Linked DNA regions of Glaciimonas sp. PCH181. The protein of the gene in region 1 interacts with the protein of each later gene in a pairwise test. Links are inferred from orthologs where the notes say so. Each region holds a gene or a part of one and is shown in the gene's direction. Other genes may lie near its edges.

Region 1 (8,572 bases):
TTTGATGCCGCGCCCAAAAGTGAATTGGCCGATACTGCCCGCGATTTTGGCGCACGATGCCCAGATTGCCGCCGCGGGGATTACGACCGTGCTGGATGCATTAGGCGTTGGCGATATTGACCCTGAAAGCGTGCGCAGCACCTTGCTGGCATCGTGCATCGTTAATTTACAGCGCGCTCGCGCCAAAAACCTGCTACGGGTAGATCACTATTTGCATTTACGGCTGGAATTGGCGGAAGAAAACCTGCTCGACATGTTTACGCCGTTTTTGGATGATCCGACATTAAAACTGGTGTCTTTGATGGATCACACCCCCGGCCAGCGTCAATGGACCGATATCAGTCATTATCGGACCTATACCACCGGAAAACGCGGGTGGAGTAATGAAAAAGTCGATTCGATGCTGGAGGATTTACTGGAACGGCAATGTCTTTACGCTGCTGAAAATCGCCGCAAGATCGTTAGCAGCTGCCACGCAGTCGCCAAGCCGATGGCAACCCATGACGACACGACGCTTGAACACGTCACCGAAGGTGTGGCTGAGGGTATCAAGATATGTGAGTTTCCGACCACGCTGCTGGCCGCACAGGCTGCGCGGCAGCATGGCCTTGGCATCATCATGGGCGCACCGAATGTGATCCGTGGCGGCTCGCATTCGGGCAATGTATCGGCGACCGGATTGGCGCGTGCCGATTTGTTGGATGTATTGTCGTCAGACTATGTCCCGGCCAGTTTGTTGCATGCTGCTTTCATGCTGCAAAAAGAAGGTTTCAGCTTACCGAAATCGATCAATACTGTGTCACTGAATCCGGCGCGCATGATTGGCTTTGATGACCGTGGTGAAATTGCAACGGGCCTGCGCGCTGACTTTTTGCGCGTTCGTCTGGTCGATGATATTCCCGTGATTATGCAAGTCTGGAAAGATGGAAGACGCGCTATCTAAGCTGGTTAGCGTGACATTAAAAAACGGCGAAGTCAGATTCGCCGTTTTTTTTATTTGAAATAGATCGGTTTGCAGAGCTTCGTCAAAGCGTTCATCGAAGCAAAGCGAAAATCAAACCAAAAATTCAATCATTAATCAAATCGTCCCAAACCGTCCGTTCGCCATCGGAAAAGCGCGTAAAAACTCGGCCGCAGTTAGACGTTTGCCGCCCGGTTTTTGCAATACAGCTAGTCGCAAAGCACCCGTTCCACAGGCAACGACAACGCCATCGTGCGAATCGGCGCTGATGATCTCGCCCGCTGCATGACCGTCATTTTGTGCAGCAACCGCAGCTTCCCATATCTTGATTGTAACGCCGCCGAATGTGGCAAACGCCCCGGGGAACGGATTAAACGCGCGAATTTTCCGCGCCAATACATCGGCATCCAACGTGAAATTCAAAGCCGCTTCTTCCTTGGTGATCTTTGCTGCGTAAGTGACGCCTTCATCCGGTTGCGGTATGGCGGTTAAGGTGTTGTTCGCCAGCATCTGGATGGCCTCGACAATCATTTTGCCGCCTAATGCCGCCAATTTGTCATGCAGACTGCCGGTGGTGTCGTCGTCCGCGATGGTGACGTGCGCGGTCAACATCATCGGCCCGGTATCCAGCCCTTGTTCCATTTGCATAATCGTGACGCCGGTTTCATGATCCCCGGCTTCAATCGCCCGATGTATCGGTGCCGCACCACGCCAACGCGGCAGCAGCGAGCCGTGAATGTTAATGCAACCGTGGGTGGGGATCGTCAGCACGCTGAGCGGCAAAATCAAACCATACGCAGCGACTACCATGACGTCATGCGGCGTGGCTTGCAATAACGCATGGGCGTCTTGCGCGATCTCGGGGTATTTGCCATCCAGACGCAGCGAGACAGGCTGCGCGACGGGGATGTTATGCGCCAAAGCGAATTGTTTCACCGCAGAGGCTTGCAGCTGCATACCGCGCCCTGCGGGACGATCGGGCTGGGTCAGGACTAACGTGATTTCGTGTCCGGCATCATGCAGCGCTTGAAGCGCGATGGCGGCAAATTCTGGTGTTCCGGCAAAGATAATTTTCATGTGCGGATTTTATTACGGATGGGTGTGTTTTGCTGCATTAACGAATATGAGGCTATATGAGGAAATTGCTTAAAACTGCTATTAAACGCGATATTTAAGTGCTTACTTATAGCCAATCCTGACTGCCTGCTTTACTCTGAAGTTCTGTCACGAGGGAAACGGGCAGAAAAAGAAGTGCTACTGAGTGGCCTCGATTTTGGGGTTTGAATGAAAAAAGGGCTGCATTTATGTAATGCAGCCCTTTTATTTACCGGTACGTTCAGACTATTCAGTCTGCATGTTCTGCATTGTTAACGGTTGGCGTATTGTTTATCGCGCTTTAATTCGCGTTCTTCCTTGAGCATCTTGGCTTTAATGCGGTTGCGTTTTAGCGGCGACAGGTACTCAACAAATACTTTTCCCTTCAAATGATCCATTTCATGCTGAATACAGACCGCCAGCAAGCCCTCTGCATCGACTTCAAATGCTTTGCCATTGGCGTCGAGTGCGCGCACCTTGACGCGGGCAGGACGTTCTACGCCGTCGTATATGCCCGGCACGGACAGGCAGCCTTCATCGTATATTTGTCTTTCTTCACTGGCCCAGAGAATTTCCGGATTGATAAAGACCCGCAGATCGCTGCCGGTGTCAGAAGTATCGATGACGACTAATTGCTCATGCACGTCGACTTGCGAGGCAGCCAGACCAACGCCGGGTGCCTCGTACATCGTTTCGGCCATGTCAGCAATCAATCGCTTCAGACGGTCATCAAAAACAGTCACAGGCTTAGCAATTTTATGCAGGCGAGGATCGGGGTAACGCAGGATATTTAGTAGGGACATACGGTTCTGGACGACTTTAAGGCGGTTTGGAGTGGTTTATCTCTTGCTAGTTTCAGCGTTTATGGGCAAAATTTGATGCACTTTGGCAAACATTTTTAGCGCATCTTGCGTCTGTTATAGCGCAGATAGTTGCCACTAATAAGTCGTCATTTTACGCGTCAAATTTAATTACCTCACTATTTACCTTATTAACGCGGTGTCTGACAGATTTTTAGACAAGTCAGGCAGGTTTTGTCTGTACGTTTGCGCGCGTTTTTAATGATAATTTTCGCTATTATTTAACGGCCATACACACCGGAAACGACATGAAAAAGTTTAGCACAGCTGCAGTCCTTCTCGCTTTTGCAACCGGCATTGGCATGTCGTCAATCTCTTATGCGCAAGCGGCAGCACCGGCGCGTTGTGCATTTTTGTCGAATGCACCGGATCAGCATGTGGTGGTACGCGGCGATACGTTATGGGGAATTTCCGGCCATTTCTTACAGAATGCGTGGTGTTGGCCGCAAGTGTGGGGCATGAATCGCGAGCAAATTCGTAATCCACACTGGATTTATCCCGGGCAAATCGTTTATTTTGATCGCGTTGCTGGCCGATTGCGACTCGGTACCCCGACTGGCGGCGCACCGGATACGATGAAGTTGTCGCCGCAAATCCGGGTCGAAGGTCTGGGGCGCGAAGCGATTCCGGCTATTCCCGCAGATAAAATTGGACCGTTTCTTTCGCAACCGCTGATTGTCGAGGACGAGGAATTGTCCGGCGCGCCGCATATCGTGGCGGTGCAAGAAGGCCATGTCAATCTGGGCCGTAATGATCTGGCTTACGTGCGCGGCAATCTGAACGGCGGCACCGCATTTCAGGCATTTCGTCCCGGTAAACAGTTGAAGGATCCCGTCACCGGGCAAGTCATCGCCAACGAAGCCGTCTATCTGGGCAGCTTGAAATTGGAACGCGCGGCTAAAGCCGACAGCGAGGTGAATACTTTCCGTGTAGTCGAAGCCAAGCAAGAAATGGGCGCCGGAGATCGTCTTATCGCGGAGCCGATTGCGCCGGTCTTAAACTACGTGCCGCATGCGCCCGCAAGTGAGGTCAACGCACGCATCGTGTCGGTATATGGCGGCGTCACCAGCGCGGGTCAAAATGACATCGTCACTATCAACCAGGGCGCGGCGGACAATATCGAGGTCGGCGACGTGTTGCAGCTATACCGTTTTGGCAAAACTGTGGTCGATCCTTTAGACAAAAAAGTAGCCGTCAAACTGCCCGATGAGCAATACGGCACCTTGTTTATTTTCCGCATATTTAAGCATATCTCCTATGGCTTGATTATGCAGGTACGGGATACAGTGGACGTTGGCGATATTGCCAGGTCACCAGAGTAACTTTGCTAAGTGCCATTACAAGAACCCGCCGCACATTTATTACCAAGTACGTTTTCTTTTCCACCCTGTCAGTCTCAGATCGGTCAGCCTGCGTTGCAGAGCGATCTGGTCGACTGGCTGCGGCTGGAACAAACCGCCGGTGTCGGCTCCAGCACTGCGTGCGTGCTGTTGACGACCTTCGGTCTGCCTGCGAACATTTTTGCCAGTTCGCTGACAGCTCTCCGGAGAGTGGTCTCGGAAAAAATCGGATTAGCGCTGCTAGCACCGATATCAGATCTGACCGAAAGGCGATTTGAATGCGCATTAGCGTGGGCGCAGCAGCCGAATCATCGGATCTTGACGTTAGCCGATGATGATTACCCCTCTTCATTATTGAACATTCCCGATCCGCCGCTTTTGCTCTATGTCATGGGCCGGGTCGAATTGCTGAAGCGGCCATCGTTAGCCGTAGTTGGCAGCCGCAACGCGACGGTGCAAGGCAACGCCAATGCGGATCGATTTTCAGAGATGCTGAGTCAACGCGGCTTAACCATTATTTCCGGTTTGGCGCTAGGAATCGATAGCGCTGCCCATCGCGGTGCCTTGCGCTGTCTGGCGAACAATACAGATTGCGGCGGCAGCACCGTAGCCGTCATTGGCACTGGCGCGGATATTGTTTATCCGGCGCGTAATCGTGATTTGGCGCACCAGATTGCAGAGCTGGGCTGCATTGTTAGTGAGTACCCGCTAGGTATGTCGGGTATTGCTGCTAACTTCCCACGCCGCAACAGGATTATTTCCGGCCTCTCGTCCGGCGTGCTGGTGATCGAAGCCGCAGCGCAGTCGGGTTCATTGATCACTGCGCGCATGGCGGCCGAGCAGGGCAGAGATGTATTTGCTATCCCCGGCTCGATTCATTCGCCGCTCTCAAAAGGTTGTCATCAGCTGATCAAACAAGGGGCAAAATTGGTCGAGTCGGCACAGGATATCTTGGAAGAAATGCTGCCTGTGCATGCACCGATACGTTCAACCCGAGTCACTTCCCATGTAACTGAATGCCTTTCTCAATCGGCGATGACGTACGATGAGGACGGCATTAAAAATGATGAAAGCGCCGATGATGCGATCAAAAATCCTAAGGACCAGCTACTGACAGCGCTGGGATTCGATCCTGCCAGTCTCGATGCGCTGGCCGCCCGCAGCGGTATGGATATCGCAGCATTAAACGCGCAGCTGTTAACATTAGAGCTTGAAGGTTTGGTCGAGATGCTGCCCGGTGGCGTGTATCGACGATTGGGATAAACGCTTGGCGAGATGACTAAATAGAACTTAAAAATGATGTTCTTATGACATTTTAGGCAGCATTTGTTAAATCCTGCGATACTTGTGTGAATTAAGGGGGATGAATTTTGGACCTAACTCCCTTAAAGGCGGTAATGTTGCGGTACAGTCTGACCCATCAAGCTTTGATTTGAAGCCTGCTCAGGAAATTTCTGTATGATTTTAGCAACTTGTTTTAGTCCAATCTTAGCGATACAGTAGAACCATGTTTGAAGTCCTAGTTTACCTTTATGAAACATATTACCGACCCGATGCCTGCCCTGAACCCGAGGCCTTGGTAAAGAAACTGTCGGCAATCGGTTTTGAAGAGGACGAAATCTCCAAAGCCCTTGGATGGCTGACCGATCTGGCGGAAACCAATCACGCTTACGCCGATCGTTATCCGCAGCAAACTGCATTTTCATTCGGCATGCGGATTTATGCTCCACAAGAAATGGACGCACTAGGCACCGCCGCGATAGGTTTCGTTCAGTTTCTGGAGTCGGCCAAGATGCTGAATCCGGTACAGCGTGAAATCGTCATAGAGCGCGCACTGGCCGTCAGCGAGTCACCGGTATCCCTGGATAAGCTCAAGGTAATTGTGCTGATGGTGCTGTGGAGTCAGGGAAAAGAGCCTGACGGATTAATGTTTGATGAGCTTTTTCTCGATGACGACGAAGACCCAGAACCGCGTCTGCTGCACTAAACTGCGCAATTCAGGCTCCTTCGCACCATAATCGCGCATCACGGCAACGTTTGCCGCGCTTGCGATATTCCCAACAACCCGCTTATCATTGGCCGCTTATTCACTGCCGCAGACAATTTTGCCCGATAGCGGCCGATACTGCCTGTTATAGTACGAGCAAGTTGTCATTAGGCAACGTCCTCGCTAGTCGTCGACAACGCCTGATCTAAGCTCCTTGATTTTGCGAATAATGTGCGCAATTCAGGAGTATGCGCTGCAGTCCAATGAATAGTTAATAAGCATTTAGCTGAAAAATGCGCTGACTTCCAACAGAAAGCGCGCCACTTTCGAGACCATATTTATGAGCAAGACCCTCATCATCGCCGAGAAACCTTCTGTCGCGAACGACATCGCGAAGACCCTCGGCGGCTTCACCAAGCACGATGAGTACTTTGAATCCGACGAATACGTGCTGTCATCGGCCGTCGGTCATCTGCTAGAGATCGCCGTTCCAGAGGAGTTTGACGTTAAGCGGGGCAAATGGACATTTACCCATTTGCCAATGATTCCCCCTTACTTCGCGTTGAATCCGATTGCCAAGACCGAAGCGCGGTTAAAAGTACTCAACAAACTGATTAAGCGCAAAGACGTCACTGCCCTGATCAACGCCTGCGATGCCGGGCGTGAAGGCGAACTGATTTTCCGTCTGATCGCGCAGCATGCCAAAGCCAAGCAGCCAGTCAAACGGCTCTGGTTGCAATCGATGACGCCGGGCGCGATTCGCGACGGTTTCGCCAATTTGCGTGCGGATGAAGACATGTTGCCATTGGCCGACGCGGCGCGTTGTCGCAGCGAAGCGGATTGGCTGATCGGTATCAACGGCACGCGGGCAATGACCGCGTTTAACTCGAAAGAGGGCGGTTTCTACCTCACCACAGTTGGTCGCGTGCAAACACCGACATTGTCGATCGTGGTGGAGCGTGAAGAGAAAATCAAGAAATTCATTCCGCGTGATTTCTGGGAAGTACGTGCTGAATTTATCTGCGCTGCCGGTATTTATGAAGGCCGCTGGTTAGATACTAACCATAAAAAAGTTGAAAACGATCCTGAAAAACGCGCTGAGCGTCTATGGAGTCTGGCTGCAGCCGAGTCGGTGGTTGCGGCTTGCCGCAACAAGCAAGGTAATGTCACCGAAGAATCCAAACCGACAACATCGATGGCCCCGGGCCTGTTCGATCTGACCAGTTTGCAGCGTGAGGCTAACTCGCGTTTTGGCTTCTCGGCCAAAAATACACTTGGTCTGGCTCAGGCGTTGTACGAAAAACACAAAGTCCTGACCTATCCGCGGACCGATTCGCGCCATTTGCCAGAAGATTATCTGGGTACGGTTAAGCAAGCGCTGGAAACCGTGTCGGAAAACAACAACTATCAGCAGTTTGCGGCGCAAATTCTGAACAAAGGTTGGGTCAAGCCGAACAAGCGGATTTTCGACAACAGCAAGATCAGCGATCACTTTGCGATCATCCCGACGACCCAGGCACCGAAGAATTTATCCGAGCCTGAGCAAAAATTGTACGACTTGGTAACGCGTCGCTTTATGGCCGTGTTTTTCCCTGCCGCAGAATTTCAAGTCACCACGCGCTATACAGAGGTCTCCGGCCATCAGTTCAAAACTGAAGGCAAGGTCATGATCAATCCGGGTTGGCTGGCGATTTATGGCAAAGAAGCCGCTGACGAAAAAGATTCTGAAAACAACGGCACGCTGGTTGCGGTAGCTAAAGGCGAGAAAGTAAAGACGGAAAAAGTCTCTGCCAACGGTCTGGTTACCAAACCGCCAGCGCGCTACACCGAAGCCACGTTGCTCTCTGCAATGGAAGGCGCGGGCAAGCTGGTTGACGATGGCGACCTGCGCGAAGCCATGGCGGGTAAAGGTCTGGGAACGCCTGCGACGCGGGCGGCGACGATTGAAGGGCTGATCTTCGAAAGATACATGTTCCGTGAAGGCCGGGAATTAACCCCGACTGCCAAAGCATTTCAGCTGATGACGTTATTGCACGGTCTGGGCGTGGATGAGTTGACGGAACCTGAGTTGACCGGCGAGTGGGAACACAAACTGTCCTTGATGGAAAAAGGTCAGATCACGCGTGAAGAATTCATGCGCGAAATTGCGCAGATGACGCAGACCATCGTCAAGCGTGCTAAGGAATACGACAACGATACAATTCCCGGTGACTATGCAACGTTGGTTGCGCCGTGTCCAAATTGTGGCGCCGTAGTGAAAGAAAATTATCGTCGTTTCGCCTGCACAAAATGCGAATTCTCGATGAGCAAAACGCCGGGTAGCCGTCAG
Region 2 (8,766 bases), on another replicon or contig:
GACGCAGATGCTTATACATTGATGAACGACGCCATCCTGCGGGCGGTGAGCGCCGGTTGCGATGCGATCATGCTGGATTTGCACGGTGCAATGGTGGCCGAAAATGCGGAAGACGGGGAAGGCACACTGTTGGAAAAAATACGCCAGATTGCGCCGAATACGCCGCTGTGCGTAGCCCTTGATCTGCATGCAAACGTGACGCAAAAGATGATCGATAACGCTGACATCATGGTCAGTTTCAAGACTTATCCGCATATCGATATGTACGAGACTGGCGAGCATGCTGGCCGTTTGTTGGTAGCGATGCTTGAGCAAAAAAGTCGTCCGGTCGTCGGCTGGCGTCAGTTGCCGCTGCTGTCGGCGACGTTGACTAGTAATACCTCGATTAGCGCGATGCAGCGGGCAGTGCAGGCCGCGATTGCTGCGGAGTCTGAACCCGGTGTATTGGCGGTGTCGATCCTTGCGGGTTTCCCGTTATCGGACTTTCATGATGCCGGTATGTCGGTGGTGGTGGTCGCTGACAATGATCCGGCCCTTGCAAATAAGGTTGCAGAAAATATCGCCCGCACGATGTGGACTGAGCGCGCGGGGTTTGTCTATGACAGCAAGCCTTTGCGTGAATCGTTAAGCCGCGCCAAAGCGATGGCCGCAGACGCTGCCACAGGGGCCGGACCGGTGCTATTGCTAGACCATAGCGACAATGTGATGTCGGGCGGTACTTGCAATACGATGGATGTGCTGGAGGCGGCCATCGAGCAGGGACTGGAAGATATCGGCGTTGGCCCGATCAGCGATCCACAGGCAGTTGCTGAACTGATCGCAGCAGGTATCGGCGGCGTTGCCACTATTACACTCGGCAATAAGGTTGCGTTGGTTCGTCAGGGCATCACCAAAACGCCGCTGACGTTGACCGGCAAGGTTGTGGCTATAACCGATGGCCGGTTTAGCGTGACGGGGCCGATCTATACCGGCTCTACGGTGCAGATGGGTAAAAGCGTGTTGTTTGATATCGGCGTAGCACAGATCGTGGTGACAGAGGAGCGGGTGGAGCCTTACGATCTTGGCGTCTTTACCAGCATGGGTCTGGACCCGGCGCAAAAAACTTTTCTGATTCTGAAATCGCGTATGTACTGTCGCCCGGTATTCGGACCAATCAGCAAGGGATTGGAAGAGTGCGATTCGGATACGGGCGGTCCGACTAGTTCAAATTTCGGCTTGTTTCCGATCAAAAATGTACGCCGTCCTATTTATCCATTGGATGCTGATACGCAATGGTAGTGGAGGTCAGTGAGCCCCAGCGCAACAGATTCGGAGAATACATTAAAGCGAAACTAATGCTGGTGTTGCTGGGAATAGTATGGGGCTTGAACTGGCCAGCGGTGAAGGTCTCGCTGAGCGGTATTTCGCCATGGACCTTGCGCGCAATCGGGTTAGGCGCAGCAGCATGCACGCTATTTTTACTGGCAATTGTGCAACGGCGCACGCTCCGAATTTCGCTGGTGCGTGACCGTTGGCACGTCTTCTTTGCGGGACTGTTGAATATCGCGTTGTTCAATATTTTGCTGACTTTTGCACAGCTGGGCGCTGCCACTTCTCGCGTGGCTATCATCACTTATTCGATGCCGTTATGGGCAACGCTGCTGGCGCGCATTGTTCTGGGCGAGCGCCTGAACGTTATGCGCTGGATTGGGCTGGCTTTGGGTGCGGCCGGACTAATTATTCTGATCTATCCATTAATCGGAAATGGTTTGCCGCATGGCATTTTGCTGGCACTAGCGGCTGCACTGACGTGGGCGGTGGGTACTGTGCATATGAAATGGGCCAGGATAGCGGCTGAGCCTTTGGCGATTGCAGCCTGGCAATTACTGGTCGGCGCGCTGGTTGCATTGACCGGATTATTAGCGTTTGAAGGGATGCCGCATCTGGCGCATTTATCCTCAAAAGTACTGTTTGCTTTGACGTATCACATTTTCTTTGGGATGACGCTGGGTTACGTACTCTGGTTTGAAATTATTGCACGTCTGCCAGCAGGGGCGGCGGCGTTGGGTACTTTGCTGGTGCCGGTAGTGGGCGTGTCTAGCGCGGTGTTGCTGCTCGGTGAACATCCCAGCGTTGCCGACGTAATGGGATTTACGATAGTCTTTTGCGCGGCGATTTGTGTGTTGCTTCCTGCGGGCGCTTATTCCGTCACAAAATGGCGGACACTTATTTGTAGCCGTCCCGCTGAATAGTTGCACTCATCTTTAGCAGCGGACGTAAAAAGGGCGGCGCATAAAGTTCGCGCCGCCCTTTTGTAACGACCTTTCAGAGAGCCGGACTGCCATAAATTCAAGTCGGATCAGGCCTTCTTTTTACGCCGCCCGAACATTCTCCAGCATGTCTTTTACCAATTGCGCCAGACCGACGTCTGCACGCCAGCCCCAATCGGCGCGGGCGTGAGTATCGTCAAGGCTTTGCGGCCAGCTGTCGGCGATTTCCTGCCGGTCGTCTGGCTGATAACGCATCTCAAAGTCAGGCAATAGCTGTTTGATGGCTTGCGCCAACTGGGCTGGGCTAAAGCTGAGTCCGCTTACGTTGTACGCTGACCTTGTGCGTATTTGTGCCGCAGGTGCCGCCATCAATTCGATCGTGGCGCGGATCGCATCGGGCATATAAATCATCGGCAACGTCGTTTCCGGTCCGAGAAAACAGGTGTAAGGCTCGGCCTGCTTTGCTGCATGAAAAATAGCAATCGCATAGTCGGTCGTACCGCCGCCCGGCGGGGATTTATAGCTGATGATGCCGGGATAACGGATGCTGCGAACATCAATCCCGTACTTGCTGAAATAGTAGTCGCACAGCCGTTCGCCGGCCTGTTTGCTGATGCCGTAGATGGTAGTGGGATCCATTACCGCCAGCTGCGGCGTATCAACGGCGGGTGTGTGTGGCCCGAATGCCGCGATGGACGATGGCCAGAACAGCCGCAAAGGTTTGCCAGCCAGACCACGCTCTCGGGCTAACTCCAAAATATTTAACAAGCCGTTGATATTCAGGGTCCAGGCTTTTAGTGGCGCTTGCTCGCCTGTGACGGACAACAATGCCGCTAATTGATAGACCTGCGTCACGTCATAACTATCGACTACCTTTGCCAGCCGAGCGCTGTCGAGTACATCCACATGCACGTAATTCGCCGCGCCATACAAACTGGCGGGGGCGATATCGGCGGCGATAACGTTCTCGACGCCATGTTTTACTGTGAGCGCGTCCACCAGTTCGCTACCAATTTGACCGTTGGCGCCGATCACCAGAATTTTTTCCATTTTCATCACCATCTTAATTCTTCAACAGGCCAAGTTCTTGCCCGACTTGCCCAAATGCGGCGAGTGCCTGATCTAGTTGCGCGATGCTGTGTGCAGCCGACATTTGCACCCTTACGCGTGCTTGTCCCATCGGTACGACAGGATAAAAAAAACCGGTCACCAGAACGCCTAATGCATACAGGCGTTGCGCGAATTGTTGCGCTATCGGGGCATCGAACAGCATGACCGGCACGATAGGATGGGTGCCGGGTTTGATGGTGAAACCTAATTGCGTGATTTCACGACGGAAATGGGTGGTGTTAGCGTGCAAACGGTCGCGTAATTCCGTGGAGGATGAAAGCAGCTTCAAAACCGCCAGCGACGTACCTGCTATCGCGGGGGCGAGTGAATTGGAGAACAAATAAGGACGTGATTTTTGTCGTAGCGTTTCTATGACTTCTCGCCGTGCAGCAGTAAAACCGCCCATCGCGCCGCCGAGTGCTTTGCCGAGTGTGCCGGTGATGATATCGACGCGGCCCATGACGTGATGATGCTCGTGCGTGCCGCGCCCGGTCTGGCCCATGAAGCCTGAGGCGTGGCATTCGTCGATCATGACTAATGCGCCGTATTTGTCTGCCAGATCGCAGATTTTGTCGAGTTGCGCGATCGTGCCATCCATTGAAAACACGCCATCGGTGACGATGACTTTATGCCGTTTGTCGGCGGCGGCCTGCAATTGCACTTCCAGATCGGCCATATCGTTATGCGTATAACGGAAACGCGCTGCTTTACACAGGCGGATGCCATCAATGATGGAGGCGTGATTCAGGGTATCGGAAATAATCGCGTCTTGTTCGTCAAATAGCGGCTCGAACAGACCGCCGTTGGCATCGAATGCGGCGGCGTATAGAATCGTGTCTTCCATGCCGAGAAAGGCGGACAGCGCTTGCTCCAGCTCTTTATGGACGGTCTGGGTGCCGCAAATAAAGCGCACAGACGATAAGCCATAGCCGTATTGCTCGGTCGCCTCAATCGATGCCTGAACTAATTTTTCATCGCCGGACAAGCCTAAATAATTGTTCGCGCACAGATTGATCAGGGTTCTGCCATCGTCGCAAACGACTTCCGCTCCCTGGCGCGAACTAATCACGCGTTCTGGTTTATACAGACCTTGCTCACGCAAAGCATTCAGATTGCTCTCCAGACCGGTGTAGAAGCTTGCTTTCGTATTTGTCGATGTCATTCCAGTTCCTTGTGATGGTCGATGCTTATCCTATTTTAAGATGAGCGCGATGGTAAGTGCTTGCGTATTATGTCAGAGGCTGGAATTTCACCAACTTCGCCCACAGGTTTAGAATGCGGTCTTGCAGAACAATTTTGCAGGCTGCATTTCAACCCGAATTTGCAACACACACTAACTTTAATCTCACAACGCTTGCATAAAGCACTGTTTTTTTATACAGTACTGTCTATTCACTTCCTCCTTTTGCCGAAAGAACATCCATGGACGATAAAAAATCCGCCGCGAATCCCGATAAAAGCAAGGCTCTTGCCGCAGCACTGGCACAAATCGAAAAGCAATTCGGCAAAGGTTCAATCATGCGCATGGAAGACGGCGCCGTGGTTGAAGAAGTACAAGTCGTGTCGACTGGTTCGTTGGGTCTGGACATTGCGCTGGGTGTGGGCGGTTTGCCACGCGGTCGTGTCGTAGAAATCTACGGTCCTGAATCATCTGGAAAAACGACGCTGACGCTGCAAACCATTGCCGAAATGCAAAAATTGGGTGGTACTTGCGCATTTATCGATGCGGAACACGCGCTGGACGTTGGCTATGCACAAAAATTGGGTATTAATCTGGCCGATCTGCTGATTTCACAACCTGATACAGGTGAGCAGGCACTGGAAATTACTGACGCGCTGGTGCGTTCAGGCGGTGTTGACCTGATCGTCATCGACTCCGTAGCTGCTTTAACGCCACGGGCCGAAATTGAAGGTGACATGGGCGATTCACTGCCGGGTCTGCAAGCACGGTTGATGTCGCAAGCATTGCGTAAATTGACCGGCAGTATCAATCGTACTAATACGCTGGTGATTTTTATTAACCAGATTCGTATGAAGATTGGCGTTATGTTCGGCAATCCTGAAACAACTACCGGTGGTAATGCGTTGAAATTCTACGCTTCGGTACGTCTGGATATTCGCCGTACCGGCTCTATTAAGTCCGGCGACGAAGTGATTGGCAACGAAACACGTGTGAAGGTCGTTAAGAATAAAATTGCTCCGCCGTTCAAAGAAGCGCATTTCGATATTCTTTACGGCTCGGGTACTTCCCGTGAAGGCGAAATTCTGGACCTTGGTTCGGACGCAAAAATCGTCGAAAAATCGGGTGCGTGGTATAGCTACAACGGTGAGCGTATTGGCCAAGGTAAAGACAATGCCCGTAACTATCTGAAAGAACGCCCGGAACTGGCGCGTGAGATAGAAAACAAAGTGCGTGCATCATTAGGCGTGCCATTGCTGGAAGGCGCTGTTACCGGAGAAACCGATAAGGCGGCCGAGAAAGCCGCCAAAGCAGCTGAAAAAGCAGCCGCCAAGGAAGCAGCAGCTGCAAAAGTAGAATAATTAAGTTGTACCAAGTCGGGCGGAAAGGATCATACCTTCCGCCCGATTTTTATTTGGTGACGCAAATAGGCGCAGTAAGTAAGTCCATTAACTAGTTTATTAATTTATTTACTGAGTCATTTATTACGTTATTTGACGAAGCGCAGTAACATTGTTAAGCCGGGATCATACAAAAAACGTAGCGGTTTAGTGCATCGTTAAAAATCTGGTTTTTAGTTGTTGGCTTCTGCTTGTTAGTTAGTTAGTTAGTTAGTTAGTTAGTTAGTTAGTTAGTTAGTTGCTGATTCATGGTTGTCTTTGGTGGCATTACGCAGCCCATCAGTGCATCTTCTTCAGTACAGCGCCGGTATCGCTAGACGGCGAACGCATAAACTTTGCGATACTCCTATCAATAGATGGATCAGGTGCCTGCGATTTACGCAAATTCGCCATCTTTTCAATGTTCATCATCTTCATTTTCATCATACTCAGCCATGGCAAAACCAACTATCAGTCTTAAAGCCAGAGCGCTCCGCTATTTATCGATGCGAGAACATAGTCGCATGGAGTTAATGCGGAAGTTGTCGCGCTATGTGCAAGAGGGTGACGATATCGTGGCGGTGCTCGATTGGCTTGAGGCATCAAAGTTTTTATCGCAAGAGCGTTTTTCTGAGTCGTTAGTCCATCGTCGCGCCAGTCGCTTCGGCAATAGCCGGATTCTGATGGAGTTGCAAAGTCACGGTATTGGCGGCGATGCCATCAGCACGATCAAGACGCAGCTTGCCGATGGCGAGGTCGGCCGTGCCCGTGAAGTCTGGCGTAAGAAGTTTGATCATCAGCCAATTGATGCCAACGAGCGCGTCAAGCAGATGCGTTTTTTGCTACAACGCGGATTTTCTCATCGAGCAGTGCAAGCGGCAATTAAAGGGGCTCGTGAAGAGGAGTGTGATGTGGATCAGGATGACACTGGGGAAAGTTTTAGTTGAATGTCGTGGCTAATAAGGTCATATCTAAGGCCATATCTCCACTAAGCTGCCAAATTTACAGCATTTCTTCATGGAAATAAAACCAAAAGCGCGCACCGTGATGTCATTATTGCAATGCACACAAACTCACCTATTCCGGCCAGCTGTGCTACACTTTTGTGGTTTTTGCAGACCGCAGGAGCGGTAGTTATCATAGAAACTGTGATAACGCGACGCAAATCAGACCATCAAAATGTCTCTATTACCCTCTACTTCCCGCCGGGCGCTACAGCATACGCGCACCATACAAATCGACGCGTTCATACGTGAAGACGGCTTATGGGAGTTAGACGCGCACATTACCGATATCAAAGCCAATGACCTTAAGCTTGCCCGCGGCATATTGCCTGCTGGCGAGCCTGTGCATAGCCTGTGGCTGCGTATCACTTTAGATCACCAATACATCATTGTTGCCGTTGAAGCGAATTCCGAGGCGGTGCCTTATCCCGGGAGTTGCAATACAATCGCGCCCGCCTATAAGCAATTGGTCGGTTTAAGTCTTTTAAAAGGTTTTCGTGGGATGGTGAAAGCGCGCATTGGGGGCGCTTTGGGGTGCACGCATTTAACCGAATTGGCGCAGATATTACCCACTGCAGCAATTCAGGCATTTTCGCACGAGCCAGAAAGTAACGGCATCAGGGCGGTTGATACAGAGGGCCAAAAGCCATTTCAGATTGATAGTTGCCACGCATTACGCAGTGATGGCGCAGTTGTCGCACAGTATTATCCAAGGTGGGCAGTGCATAACCCGATTGCACCAATCGCCACGCCGGTGCCACCAGAAACATCAGCTCCACCAGAAAAAGAATCCAGTTAGGGTCATGTAGTTTTTGTAATGTATTTGTATTTCTAAGTGCGTTTTATCTAGTCCAACCAGCAAGTTAATTTAAATCAGCGTCAGAAGGGAAGCTCGCATGAAAATCCATGAGTATCAGGGCAAGGAAATTCTCCGCAAATTCGGAGTAACAACACCACGCGGTATTCCGTGTCTGAGCGTCGATGAGGCAGTTAAAGCTGCTGAAACGCTCGGCGGTTCGGTTTGGGTCGTAAAGGCACAAATCCACGCAGGTGGTCGCGGTAAAGGCGGCGGCGTGAAAGTTGCTAAATCGTTGGAACAAGTCCGTGAATACGCGAACGAGATTCTCGGTATGCAACTGATCACGCATCAAACTGGCCCAGAAGGTCAAAAAGTGCGTCGTTTGCTGATCGAAGAAGGCGCTGACATCAAGCAAGAGCTATACGTCAGTATGGTGACTGATCGGGTTAGCCAACGCGTGGTGCTGATGGCATCAAGCGAAGGTGGTATGGACATCGAAGAAGTTGCCGAAAGCCATCCAGAAAAAATTCATCAAGTCGTTATCGATCCATCGACCGGATTGACAGACGCTGATGCAGACAGCATTTCAGCAAAAATCGGCGTACCAGCGGGTTCTATCGCGGACGCTCGGGTGCAATTGCAAGGTCTTTACAAAGCCTATTGGGAAACTGATTGCTCATTGGCCGAAATCAATCCATTGATCGTCACCGGTTCGGGCAAAATCATCGCTCTGGATGCCAAGTTCAATTTCGATCCAAACGCGTTGTATCGTCAACCGGAAATCGTTGCTTATCGCGATCTGGACGAAGAAGACCCAGCGGAAATCGAAGCATCGAAATTTGATCTGGCGTACATCTCGCTCGACGGTAATATCGGTTGCCTGGTGAACGGTGCCGGTCTAGCGATGGCAACGATGGATACCATCAAATTGTTTGGCGGTGAGCCAGCCAATTTCCTGGACGTGGGCGGCGGCGCTACTACTGAAAAAGTAACAGAAGCGTTCAAGATCATGTTGAAGAATCCGGGCCTGAAGGCGATTCTGGTC

What was found.
Region 2: the proteins of dprA (region 1) and recA interact in binary tests that used the Bacillus subtilis proteins (3 or more experiments, as listed by UniProt). The link is inferred for Glaciimonas sp. PCH181 from one-to-one orthologs.

What each region holds. Positions count from the first base shown.
Region 1 is NZ_PYFP01000002.1:1,549,735-1,558,306, forward strand. Bases 3,632-6,417 are described here. They hold dprA (DNA-processing protein DprA), read left to right. Parts: upstream 3,632-4,316; coding sequence 4,317-5,519; downstream 5,520-6,417. Other genes in these bases: C7W93_RS20255 (LysM peptidoglycan-binding domain-containing protein), read left to right, coding at 3,632-4,238; C7W93_RS20265 (DUF494 family protein), read left to right, coding at 5,764-6,243. In the rest of the region: C7W93_RS20240 (alpha-D-ribose 1-methylphosphonate 5-triphosphate diphosphatase), read left to right, coding at 1-943; fmt (methionyl-tRNA formyltransferase), read right to left, coding at 1,079-2,038; def (peptide deformylase), read right to left, coding at 2,329-2,859; more of C7W93_RS20255, read left to right, coding at 3,165-3,631; C7W93_RS20270 (DNA topoisomerase III), read left to right, coding at 6,584-8,572. UniProt on the Bacillus subtilis protein: Protein that helps load RecA onto ssDNA during transformation. Binds cooperatively to circular ssDNA, is able to bridge different segments of DNA. Favors the loading of RecA onto SsbA- or SsbB-coated ssDNA and formation of RecA-DNA filaments.
Region 2 is NZ_PYFP01000006.1:70,989-79,754, reverse strand. What follows is about bases 3,861-6,840. They hold recA (recombinase RecA), read left to right. Parts: upstream 3,861-4,781; coding sequence 4,782-5,900; downstream 5,901-6,840. Other genes in these bases: recX (recombination regulator RecX), read left to right, coding at 6,374-6,840; kbl (glycine C-acetyltransferase), read right to left, coding at 3,861-4,521. Outside these bases: C7W93_RS23480 (M81 family metallopeptidase), read left to right, coding at 1-1,278; C7W93_RS23475 (DMT family transporter), read left to right, coding at 1,335-2,231; C7W93_RS23470 (NAD-dependent epimerase/dehydratase family protein), read right to left, coding at 2,352-3,299; more of kbl, read right to left, coding at 3,313-3,860; more of recX, read left to right, coding at 6,841-6,865; C7W93_RS23450 (DUF2889 domain-containing protein), read left to right, coding at 7,098-7,721; sucC (ADP-forming succinate--CoA ligase subunit beta), read left to right, coding at 7,795-8,766. UniProt on the Bacillus subtilis protein: Multifunctional protein involved in homologous recombination, DNA repair and competence.